4 regions of the Priestia sp. ABM2_011 genome follow, and region 3 is predicted to be linked to each of the others. Evidence: predicted binding sites of a transcription regulator. Region 3 holds the regulator's gene; each other region holds the start of a gene.
What was found. Region 3 encodes Rex, which represses fermentation and respiration genes when NADH is low (regulators of the CRP and FNR family bind a similar motif). Its sites were predicted from a motif close to TTGTGAAATATTTCACAA; they were not measured.

Region 1 (3,147 bases), 280 kb from region 3:
TGCTGAAATTAACCAAACTTCATTTGCATCCCAAAAAGGACCGATTGTATTAATAAAAGCTCGTCGCTCTAAGTCGTTTCTTCCTAAAAAGCGAGACACCATTCCAATCCCAAAATCAAAGCCTTCTAAAAAGATAAAACCAACAAACAGAATGGATACTAGCAAATACCAGAATTCATTAAGAGAAAACATTGTATCCCTCCTTTGTAAACGGATCAGTTGATGTTACTTTTGTATGTGCTTCGTGATCGTGATCTGGACCTTTTTTAATTTCTTTAACGAACAAGAACACCATAATCACAGCTAAAATTAAGTAAAAGAACGAAAACGAGATAATAGAAAATAGCAATTCACCTGCTGTTACACCAGGAGACACGGCATCTTCGGTTTTCATATAGCCAAATACAACCCAAGGCTGACGGCCAATCTCTGTCATAATCCAACCTGCTGAGCTTCCAAGGAACGGAAAGGCGATGGCAATCGTCATAATACGTAAAAATAGTTTGCTTTCTTGAAGTTTTTTACGAGAAAGCAAGTACGTACCCCAAATGCCTAATGCACATAATACGCCACCTAGACCAGCCATAATGCGGAAACTCCAAAACGTTGTTCGAACGGGTGGAATATAATTTCCTTCTCCATATTTCGCCGTATACTGCTGCTGCAGCTCATTCATTCCAGGAACGGAGCCTGAAAACTTACCGTATGATAAGAAGCTTAATAAGTAAGGTATTTTGATTTCACTCGTATTTTTCTTTTCATCAGGGTGAATATTTGCTGTTACTGTCCAAGCACCTGGACTTCCGCTGTTTTCCCATAATCCTTCACTTGCGGCCATTTTCATCGGCTGTGTTTTAACTAAATATCCGGCCTGTTCATGCCCAGATAGTGCAATTCCTACACCTGAAACTAGCCCTACAAGGATAGCAACTTGAAATGATTTTTTAGCAAAAGCCACATGTTTTTTCTTCAAGAGCATAACAGCGCTGACACCCGTGATAAAAAAGGCGCCTGTTGCAAACGAACCTAAAATTGTATGAGGGAATTCGACCCACAGCTGACCGTTCGTTAACAATTTAAAGAAGTCATTCATTTCTAAACGGCCATTATTTAGCTCCATTCCGACCGGATGCTGCATAAAAGAATTAGCCGTTAAAATAAAGAACGCTGAAAAGATAGTACCTAGACTAACAAGCCAAATACATAGACAGTGCAGCCATTTAGGCAAACGATCCCACCCGAAAATCCACAGTCCAAGGAAAGTGGACTCCATAAAAAACGCGAGCAGTGCTTCAATAGCGAGCGGCGCACCGAATACATCTCCTACAAATCTTGAGTACTCTGACCAGTTCATGCCAAACTGAAATTCTTGTAAAATACCTGTTACGACTCCGACAGCAAAGTTAATCAGGAATAAGTGCCCCCAAAACTTTGCCATCTTTTTATACTGTTCATCTTTTTTTACTACGTACATCGTTTCCATGATCGCTACTAAAAAGACAAGGCCGATAGACAGCGGTACAAAGATAAAATGAAACAGCGTCGTTGATGCAAATTGAATACGTGATAGTATGACTGTATCCATCTTCTTTCTCCTTTCATATATAAGAACATTCATCATTTCCATAGATACTTTGCTCATTTCTGAGCATCTTTTACTTATATTGTGAAACATTGAGCATAACAATTCGAGAAATATGCTCAACATTTCACAAACATATGTAATGTCTCTCTTTCTATTTACATAGTATAGTCTATTTTTTTAGCTGTGCACGTACATTTTTTGAACGTTTTTAGACTAAAACGTGACTTTCTTGTGACAAAAAAGGGCAGGATCTCTTTATTTTTTCATAAAAAAAGCACGCTCTGATTTGAGCTTGCTTCTCTACGGTCGATATTTTGCTTTCGCATTTAATTTAGATTGACGAATGATTTGGTTAATGACTTCAGAAAATACAATACCAATGGCAATTGAACCTGAAATCATAAAGGCTTTTGCTGCAAGACTAATCGCTTCATTATAATTATTTTCTACAAAGTTACGCATGGCATCGTATGCTGTTCCCCCTGGAACGAGCGGAATAATACCTGCTACGGTGAAAATAATGATCGGCGTACGATAAATTTTTGCGTAAATTTGACTAATAATAGCAATAAAAAAGGCCGATGCTACAGTGCTTGGAATTTCATCTACACCATAGAACGTTAGCAAATAGTAAATGAGCCAGCCAATCATTCCGACAAAGCCACTTTTTAATAATGATTCACGTGGAACATTAAAAATAATCCCAAACGCTGCTGAAGCAATAAAACTTGTAATTATCTGCTCTACGATATGCATATGATGCCTCCCTTCTATAGAAGCGTAAATACAATGGCAATACCTGCACCAATAGCAAATGCCGTCAGAAACGCTTCTGCTCCTTTTGATAATCCAGACAGTAAATGTCCCGCCATTAAATCTCGCACTGCATTGGTAATCGATAACCCAGGAACGAGAGGCATAACGGATCCAATAATAATTTTATCAATTTGCGTTCCTAGTCCTGAAGCGACTAAAAGAGCTGATAAAAGTCCAATAACTAACGAAGCGGTAAACTCAGCAAAAAAGCGAATCGGAATAAGACGGTGGAAATACACCACGGTTAAAAATCCGAGACCTCCTGAAAACATCGCTGGAATAAAGTCCGTCCATAAACCTTGAAACATGATTAAAAAGCATCCGCTAGAAATGGATGCAGCTGCAAGTTGAACCCATAGTGGAAAAGCTACGTTCGTTGCTTCAATTTCTTGTAGCATTTCATACGCTTCCTCCAAGGAGATGTTTCCTTGACTGATGGTTCTTGAGACACTATTTACCATAGTTACTTTTTTTAAATCGGTCGTTCGTTCGGAAATACGAATTAACTTCGTTTTCGTCGGTTCTTTCGTTTCAAGTGAAAACATAATCCCTGTTGGCGTCACATAGCTGTGGGATTTTTTTATACCGTAAGACGCTGCAATCCGCATCATTGTGTCTTCTACTCGATACGTTTCTGCTCCGCTTTCTAACATAATTTTACCTGCTAGTAAGCTAACGTCCATAATTTCATATTTATCTAATTTTTGTTGTGTCATCAAATCGCTCCAAACATATTAAAGCTTGGT
Region 2 (3,147 bases), 4.8 Mb from region 3:
TTTTCTTTAAACTGCGTAAACTCTTTTTGAACCGTATTCCATGTAAAATACGGATTTTTCTCTTGGTTTGTTTGATTTCCTTCCTGCTTAACAAAATTAACGATTACATCGTTCTCACTGTACGTCAGCAAAGAACGACTATACATGTCTAAGTACGTATGAATCGTTTCTTTTAACTCTTTCACTTGACTTTGAGACTGAATCTCTACATCTTTTTCTATTTGTGTTTTGGTAAATTGATAAACAGCCCCTGAAACAACTAATAATAAAATAGCTATAAAAATACTAAAAAATACTACGAGCTTTGCACTTAACCTCTTCATTCCCTCACCCTTCTACAAAAATCTTTATATTACTAATAACGGCTTTTCATTTTCATTTTTGAAGAAGTTTTTGTGATTTATTTCAAATTTCTCCAAAAATAAAACCAGCCCATCCTTTCATAACGAAAGAACGTGCTGGTTTTATTTTTGCTTTTCGTATGCATCAGGTTCAATATGAACAAGCGTATCTTTAATCTGATGCTCATCGTTCATCATATGTTCAATTTGATCAGCAATTTCATGGCTTTTAATAACATTTAAATGGGGATCTACTTTAACAGTTACATCAATCACGACTTGATTACCAAGCTTGCGCGCTTTCACATCTTCTACTTCTTTTACACCTTCTACAAGCCCAATGCTTTCTTTGTAGTGCCCTAACTTTTCTTCATCAAATCCGTCCGTTAAGGAGTGAGCCGCTTCTTTAAAAATCTCGATGGCTGTTTTACAAATAATAATTCCCACAGCAAAAGCAGCAACCACGTCCAGCCAGGGCAGGCCGAATTGTGAGCCGAAAATTCCCACAACAGCCCCTATACTCACAAGTGCATCAGACAAATTATCTTTAGCAACCGCATATAAAGACTGGCTATCAAGTTTTTTAGCAAGCTTAATATTATACCGGTAGACACCACCCATAACAGCAGCCGCTCCAAGACCTACCCAAGCAGCCAGTAAATTAGGCGCTTCAGATTTGTCCATAAATAATGACTGACCCGCGTCGACCAATACTTCTAGTCCGATGACCATCATGATAAAAGAAGCAATAAGTGAAGAGATATGTTCCGCTCTGGAATGTCCATAGGGATGATCATTATCGCGAGGTTTTTTAGAGATTTTTAAGCCGACTAAGACGGCAATTGATGCAATAATATCTGTAACATTATTAAGACCGTCGGCTTTTAAAGCAGAGGAAGCGGTGACACCCGCAATAATAAGTTTACATGCTGATAAAAAGATATATGATAAGATACTAACCCAAGCGCCTTTTTGGGCTTGCTCATAGTAGTTCTCCATCCCTTCCACTCCTTTATTCAAAATAAGCAAACTTAGTGTAACAAATGGATTTCGTGTGGGTCTATAGAAACATTATTGGCTGTTAACATACAAATAGAGAATGTTAAACTCTTTAGCTTTCTGCAAAACAAGTTGCCTTTACTCAACACTTTAAACGTTTAAGATCTTTCTAAATGTGGCACTTCATGTAGAAGAACCCTTTTTTAAATCGCCCTGTAAAATTGTTTACTATTTTTTTAAGGGTGTGATTTTTATCACAGCCGAGGGTATTTATTCTTGTTACACTAACATTGTGAAAAACATCACAAAATAAAATTCAAAGGATGATACAAATGAAAACACAATTTACACCAAAGACACGAAAAGTTGCCGTTATCGGAACTGGTTTTGTTGGCTCAAGCTACGCTTTTTCAATGGTGAATCAAGGTATTGCCAATGAATTAGTGTTAATCGATATGAACAAAGAAAAAGCAGAAGGCGAAGCACGCGATATCAATCATGGAATGCCATTTGCCACACCGATGAAAATCTGGGCTGGAGATTATAAAGACTGCGCTGATGCTGATTTAATAGTTATTACAGCGGGCGCTAATCAAGCTCCAGGGGAAACGCGCTTAGATTTAGTTGAAAAAAACGTTAAAATTTTTGAATGCATTGTAAAAGATATTATGAACAGCGGATTTGACGGCATCATTTTAGTGGCAACAAATCCAGTTGATATTCTCGCACACGTTACACAAAAAGTATCAGGATTACCAAACGAACGAGTAATTGGTTCAGGAACGATTCTTGACACAGCTCGCTTCCGCTACTTGTTAAGCGACTATTTCGAAGTAGATTCTCGCAACGTCCACGCTTATATTATGGGGGAACATGGAGATACGGAATTTCCTGTTTGGAGCCACGCGCAAATTGGCGGTGTGAAGCTCGAACATTTTATCAATACTGCTGCTATTGAAAAAGAGCCGGATATGCAGCATCTATTCGAACAAACACGCGATGCGGCTTACCATATTATTAATCGAAAAGGAGCGACTTATTACGGAATTGCGATGGGACTTGTACGCATCACCAAGGCTATTTTAGATGATGAAAATTCTATTTTAACGGTATCTGCTTTATTAGAAGGACAATACGGTATTTCTGATGTGTATATCGGCGTGCCGGCTATCATTAATAAAAACGGCGTGCGCCAAATTATTGAATTAAATTTAACTCCTCACGAACAGCAGCAGCTCGAGCACTCTGCTAGCATTCTTAAGCAAACTCGCGACAGAGCTTTTGTGTAACATCAAAAGATTTTTGCGGGGGACTCCCCCGCTCCCTTGTTTTAAATATGTAGTAGAGGTGTATGAATATGACGTGGACTCAAGTATATAATCCGTTAAATAATATTTGGCTTTCTGCACTAATTGCACTCATCCCCATCATCTTTTTCTTTATTGCTTTAACTCTTTTGAAATTAAAAGGACACATTGCTGCTGGTATTACGGTACTTCTTTCTATGATTATTGCTATTTATTTTTATGATATGCCTGCCTCAATGGTCTTAGGAGCCACAGGCTATGGGTTTTTGTATGCACTTTGGCCCATCAGCTATATTATTATCGGCGCGGTGTTCTTATACAAGCTAACTGTCAAAAGCGGACAGTTTACTACCATTAGGCAATCTATTATTTCAATAACCGATGACCCCCGCTTGCAAATGCTGCTTGTTGCTTTTTCCTTTAATGCTTTTTTAGAAGGAGCAGCAGGATTTGGAGCTCCAATTGCCATTACAGCAGCGCTTCTAGTTGGACTTGGATTC
Region 3 (3,147 bases):
CAATATAAAAATCAAGATGATTCATCTAAATAAAAAAACCACTGTTTCAGTGGTTTTTTTACATACTAACATCTTCTCTTTCTTGCTCTGCTCTTGCCTTTAACACTTTGCGATACGAAATGCGGGAAATAATGATACTGATTTCATACAAAATTAAGAGCGGCACTGTCACCATCATGTGCGAGAGCAATTCCGGTGGTGTAATAAGTGCGGCAATAACTAGCAGTACGAAATAGGCATATTTTCGAATTTGAGATAAAAACATAGGCGTTATAATTCCTAATCTCGTCAAAAACATTACGACGACAGGAAGCTGAAACAACAGGCCAAAAGGCAGTGTGAGCTGCATTAAAAAAGAAAAGTATTCATTAATGCCAATTACTTGGTTTACATTCAGCTCATCAGAAACGCGCGTCATAAAATCGACGACAAATGGAAACAACACAAAATAAGAAAAAGAGACACCGCCGATAAAGAGAAAAATGGAAACAGGAATATATCCAAGCGTTACCTTCCGCTCTTTTTCATATAAACCAGGACTAATAAATGCCCAGAGTTGATACAGTGCAACAGGAGCTGCAAGTACACAGCCGATAATAACAGCAAATTGCATATAAATCTTAACTGGATCTGTTAGCCTAAATGCATTCATCGTTAAATTTTTTGCCTCATCAGCATGCTGTAAATAGACAATGACCTTATCCGCTATAAAAAAGCCGCCAATTGTGGCAATCACAAAGAAAAATAAAACAATTAAAATGCGTTTTCGCAGCTCTCCTATATGATCATATATTGACATTTCTTGTTCGGTCATACTATGATCACCCTTTTACTCTTTGTCATCTACTTGACGCTGTTTATCTTTTTCACGATCTTCTGATGCACCGCTAGCGGCATGCTTAAACTCTCTAAGCGTTTGGCCCACTGATCTTCCTAGCTCCGGTAACCGTTTCGGTCCAAAAATAAGCAGTGCTACAATCGCAATAATAATCCAACTGCCTGCTCCAATCCCCATATTCCCACTCTCCTTATTAATTTAGACTTAAGGAAATCGTAACACAGTCCGCCTTATTCAACAGGATAATTTTTCAAAAAGTAGACAAGCGACTGTAATTCTACAGCAAGATCAATATGATGGAGTCGAATCTCATCCGGTACGTTCAAGCGTGCAGGAGTAAAGTTTAAAATTCCTTTAATTCCGCAACTCACTAAACGATCAGTAATTTGCTGAGCAACAGTGGCAGGAACGGTTAAAATCGCTACTGAGATGTCATCACTCATATAATCTTCCAATTGGTCAAGATGATAAACCGGCACGTCGCCTACTTTCGTACCTACTTTATCTTCTATCACATCAAAAGCGCACTCAATTTTGGTGTTATTATTTTTAATAAAATTATAATTTAAAAAGGCCGTTCCTAGATTCCCTACGCCAATCAGTGCTACTTTCGTTACTTCATCTTGGTCTAACGTTTTACGGAAAAATGTAAGTAAATAATTCACATTGTAGCCGTATCCCTTTTTTCCTAATGCACCAAAGTAAGAAAAGTCCCGACGAATAGTAGCAGAATCCACTTTCACTGCCTCACTTAACTCCGCTGACGACACACGCTGTTTACCCGAAGCATGCAAATTTTTCAAAAAACGATAATAAAGCGGCAATCGCTTAGCCGTTGCTTGTGGTATTTTTAATTGTTCAGTGTTCACGTTGTACCCCCTCAGTTCATGTATGTCATTACTAACATTTTCAAGTCATATTGCATTACCTTTCACAAAGCATCAACCGCTTTGAGGTAGCGCTTCCAATTCTCTCTCTTTTCTCTTGTTTTATATATACTCCGCTTCACACCTCGACGGCTTTTGTCTATTCAGCACTCCTTAAAGTCGGTATGTAGAACGAAGCAATTAGCCCTTCAAAGGATCGGTTTGTTAGTCATGACGGATTTTTTTACATCCATCATAGATAAGTTCAGAGATGCACTTATCTCTTATCTTAACATAGTATCCTGTATAAAATGTGCAGGTAAAATCATTTTATTTCATGAATCAAAACATTCGCTTCATCATTTGTCCTTGTCCCTCTACAAATTACAAACGCTTGTAGGAAGAACTTGTAGTTAAAAATATGTTAAAATACACTATGGATATACTACTAGAGGTGAAAAAATGATTATTCTACAATTGAACGGTATTACAAAATACTATGGGGCAGAACCCATTTTATCGAATATAAAGTTAGAAGTACAATCAAAAGACCGCATTGCCCTAGTGGGACGAAACGGTGCTGGTAAATCAACTTTATTAAAAATTATTGCTGAGCAGCTTTCCTATGACAGCGGAGAAATTATTAAACCTAAGGGTGTTTCCATTGATTATATGGGACAAGATACAGTTCTTGAGTCAACACTCTCCATATGGGAAGAAATGATGACTGTCTTTGCTCCATTAAAGAAGATGGAAAAAGAATTACGTACGCTTGAAACGAAGATGGGTGATCCAGACATTTTTAATGATTCAGTTCAATACGAAAAACTAACCAAAGAGTATGATCAGCTTCAAGTAACGTTTAAAGATTTAGGCGGCTATCAATATGAAGCGGATACACGATCTATTCTTCACGGTTTCCGTTTTTCAAACTTTGACTACAGCACCCCTATTTCCTCCTTAAGCGGTGGACAAAAAACGCGCCTAGCTCTTGCAAAACTGCTTTTAACAAAGCCTGATTTGCTTATTCTGGATGAGCCTACCAACCACTTAGATATTGAAACTTTAGCATGGCTGGAACAGTTTCTGCAAGGGTATGAAGGAGCTATTTTAATCGTTTCACATGATCGTTACTTCCTTGATAAAGTCGTAAATCAAGTGTATGAAGTCGTACAAAAAACAACGGTGAAGTACACGGGCAACTACTCTAAATACCTTGTACAAAAAGCAGAGCGATATGAAAAAGAGTTGCGTCAGTACGAAAAGCAGCAAGATGAAGTCGCAAAGCTGAATGATTTTATTCAGCGAAACATCGCCCGCGCATCGACTACAAAACGTGCGCAAAGCAGACGTAAACAGCTCGATCGAATGGAGTTAATAAATCGACCTAACGAAGGCGAAAAATCAGCTAGTTTTTCGTTTGAAATTGAACGTCAAAGCGGA
Region 4 (3,147 bases), 360 kb from region 3:
ACAAACATGTTCGACACGGCCATGTTCACTCCCTTCAGAGACTCCACATATATAATTTACTTCTTAAAGACATAAAGTAATGGCGAAGGTTCTTTTGAATGATCTTCGCCACATGTAACACATTATTATTTACCTTGTACCATGAATGCAATAACTACGGCGATAATTGGAAGCGCCTCAACTAAGGCAACCCCAACGAACATCATTGAAGTTAATGTACCACGTGCTTCTGGTTGGCGAGCTGTGCCTTCAATCGTCTTAGAAACGATAAGACCGTTACCAATACCAGCACCTAGTGCCGCTAAACCAATCGCAATTGCAGATGCTATTAAACCCATTTTATAAAGTCCTCCCTTAATATATATGATTTTGTTTAACTAAGTTTTGTTTTGTCCAAATTGGGTATTACTTGAACAAAGCTTTATAAATTAATGGTCGCTACTCACTTTGTGAGATAAATAAACCATCGTTAACATTGTGAAAATGAAGGCCTGAATTGCGCCTACAAAAATACTGAATCCTTGCCATAAAAGCATTGGGATAGCAGCTCCAATTGTACCTAGGAAGCCTGTTGTTGCTAAACCAGCTAGCAAGCTTAACAAAATTTCCCCAGCATAAATATTACCGTAAAGACGAAGGCCAAGCGTTAACGTATTGGCAAACTCCTCGATAATCTTAAGCGGGAATAAAAATGCCATTGGCTTGAAGTAATCTTTCGTGTATGCAGAGAAACCTCGCATTTTAATACCATAATAATGTGATAGTACAACTACCATAACGGCTAACGTCAGCGTAATTGCTGGATCAGCGGTTGGTGATTTCCACCATAAGTTATGGTCAATCACGATGGCGAATGGAAGACCCAACATATTTGACACAAAAATGTACATAAGTAAAGTTACACCTAGCGTCAAAAAGCGGCCACCTGTTTTCCAATCCATATTGCTATTAACGAGTCCTTTAACAAAATCTAAGACCCATTCAATAAAGTTTTGTGCACCGCTTGGCTTCATAGCAAGAGTACGAGTACATAAAACTGCAATTAAGAATACAATAACAGAAGCTACGGTAACCATAAGCAAGTTACTTTGACTAAAAGTAAGGCCTAGAAACTCTATAGTTGGTGATTCATGACCCAACTGTGTTCACCTCTCTTTCTATCTTCTACGCATATTTTGAACAACTAAATCTATGATAATGACAACATAATACGTCATTAATCCCACAACTACACTAATAATATGAAAGGTTTTTGGATAAGAGATGGTAATCACAACTGCGAGAGCAGCTGTTGCAAATCTTACAACAGTCCCAATTGAACGGGGTTTTTTCCCCTCATCCAACGCCTGTCCAAACTGCTCAAACTTTCTTACTAAGTTCCACAAATTATACAAACTCAGGGCGGTTCCTAAAATTAAACCTGCAAAAACAGCCTTATAACTTGTAAATCCCCAGCCGAGAACGTATAATGCTAACAAATACAATATGTATGAACGAAGTCTTGGAAAAACGTGCTGCAAATCCTGCATGAATTATTAATCTCCTGAAAAAAAATGGTGGACTGTCCGCAGCATCATAAAAACACCTGCTGCTAGCCCTGAAAGAAGGCCTAAAATCAAAAATAGTGGTTCGGTGTCAAGCCATTGATCAGCCCATCTTCCAGAGAATAAGCCAATTAAGACTGAACCTGCTAACTGTGATAGAATGATTGACACTAATGCCATCGCTTGCAAAGGATGACGGTTGCGATCTTTCATAAGCCCATACCCCTTTTGCAAAATTTTCTTTTTTCCGAATTCTCTATCGTTTTCATAGCTCAATATATGATAGAAAGGCAAAAAAAATTGCTAAAAAAGGTAAAAACAGCTAATAAAATACGCAGAAATATCAACGGTTTTCACAGGTTGAAAACCTTATCATTTATATTCCCTGTAAGCATACAATAGCGTATATTTAATGTCAATGTGTTTAAGCTAAAAACTTCACAATCTCTTCTTATTGTTCACATTTCTGCCACACATAAAACCTCTTCAAATGAAAACATTTAAAGAGGTTCATTCAATCGTTATTGTACTGTGTACAACCTGCTCTTGTCTATGCTTTTTCACAAATGCAAATATTTGGTACACTCCTGGTACAAGCGATTCATCAATCGTTATTTTTCGTTTTCTCATGCCTCTTTCTACATCCACGTCAACATCTAAATACGATACAAACTGTAAAGACTGCTTATCAAAAAGAGCGACGCCTAACTGATCTGCTCCTTCAGGCAAAAACAGTTCATAGCTATACGTATTTTTCTCTTTTTCCGCTGCTACTTGCAATCCCATGACACGAGGATAATCTGGAATGCTAATCATGTACATATAGGGAAGCGAAAATGTTTCACGTGAATCATTTATTTCCAAATATCCGTCATATATACCTTTATTTTTAAAACGGGGCTGCACCGATAAAGTGACAGCTATCTCTTTTGTCTGACGGGGTGGCACCGTGACGGGTAATGGAACATCCCAGTTCACTCCTTCATCCCTTTTTGGAACGTTTAAGCGATACGTTTTTGCTTTATCAGACTGGTTATCAATTTTAAAAGATAAAACTTTCTTTGATGGACGCGTAAAAATACCAAAAGATAAAGAAGATGGATAAAATAAAGATTCTGCTGTGACGGCTTTTGCTATTTGAATTCTTCCCGCTCCTTGTTCATATACGCGATACGTTTGACCGTTTAGCTGCTGCATTACTTTACTGGTGTTCATCAATGAAGCTTTGACTTGTTCAGGAGACCAGTTCGGGTGAGCTTGTAAAATCAGCGCACACGCTCCAGCTACATGGGGCGCAGCCATACTTGTGCCATGCATGCGTTCATATCCTCCAGGAACTGTACTATTAATGAAGTAACCTGGTGCGACGACGTCTGGTTTGATTCCCCAAGTAGTCGTTACAGGCCCTCTTGAACTGAAAGATGTGAGCAAGTCTTGCACCACTTCCTGGCCAGTGCGTAAGTACGGTTGTTGAGACTGAATGTGTTGGCTAATGGTGTCACCGCTTTTTTTACTTACCCATATCACGGGAATATTTACTGACTCTTTTAGTTTACTGACTATGCTTTTTTCTGTCGGGCTATATAAAATAACCGCTTTTGCT

Region 1: a site for Rex is predicted at 1,698-1,715, ahead of ACXAE4_RS01735 (cytochrome ubiquinol oxidase subunit I). Genes of this name have one in related genera too.
Region 2: a site for Rex is predicted at 1,631-1,648, ahead of ACXAE4_RS25205 (L-lactate dehydrogenase). Genes of this name have one in related genera too.
Region 4: a site for Rex is predicted at 1,971-1,988, ahead of ACXAE4_RS02115 (AtpZ/AtpI family protein). Genes of this name have one in related genera too.

Annotation. Positions count from the first base shown of each region.
Region 1 is NZ_JBSWUB010000001.1:310,093-313,239, reverse strand. Features, by position in the region: gene cydB (cytochrome d ubiquinol oxidase subunit II) at 1-192, opposite strand, end outside; gene ACXAE4_RS01735 (cytochrome ubiquinol oxidase subunit I) at 179-1,585, opposite strand; gene ACXAE4_RS01730 (threonine/serine exporter family protein) at 1,886-2,341, opposite strand; gene ACXAE4_RS01725 (threonine/serine exporter family protein) at 2,356-3,117, opposite strand.
Region 2 is NZ_JBSWUB010000001.1:4,788,667-4,791,813, forward strand. Features, by position in the region: gene ACXAE4_RS25195 (methyl-accepting chemotaxis protein) at 1-323, opposite strand, end outside; gene ACXAE4_RS25200 (cation diffusion facilitator family transporter) at 465-1,340, opposite strand; gene ACXAE4_RS25205 (L-lactate dehydrogenase) at 1,673-2,629, shown strand; gene ACXAE4_RS25210 (lactate permease LctP family transporter) at 2,692-3,147, shown strand, end outside.
Region 3 is NZ_JBSWUB010000001.1:31,005-34,151, forward strand. Features, by position in the region: gene ACXAE4_RS00145 (YdiK family protein) at 1-33, shown strand, start outside; gene tatC (twin-arginine translocase subunit TatC) at 59-814, opposite strand; gene tatA (twin-arginine translocase TatA/TatE family subunit) at 830-1,015, opposite strand; gene ACXAE4_RS00160 (redox-sensing transcriptional repressor Rex) at 1,069-1,707, opposite strand; gene ACXAE4_RS00165 (ABC-F family ATP-binding cassette domain-containing protein) at 2,167-3,147, shown strand, end outside.
Region 4 is NZ_JBSWUB010000001.1:392,432-395,578, reverse strand. Features, by position in the region: gene ACXAE4_RS02135 (F0F1 ATP synthase subunit B) at 1-23, opposite strand, end outside; gene atpE (F0F1 ATP synthase subunit C) at 126-338, opposite strand; gene atpB (F0F1 ATP synthase subunit A) at 429-1,139, opposite strand; gene ACXAE4_RS02120 (ATP synthase subunit I) at 1,158-1,529, opposite strand; gene ACXAE4_RS02115 (AtpZ/AtpI family protein) at 1,536-1,757, opposite strand; gene ACXAE4_RS02110 (S8 family serine peptidase) at 2,055-3,147, opposite strand, start outside.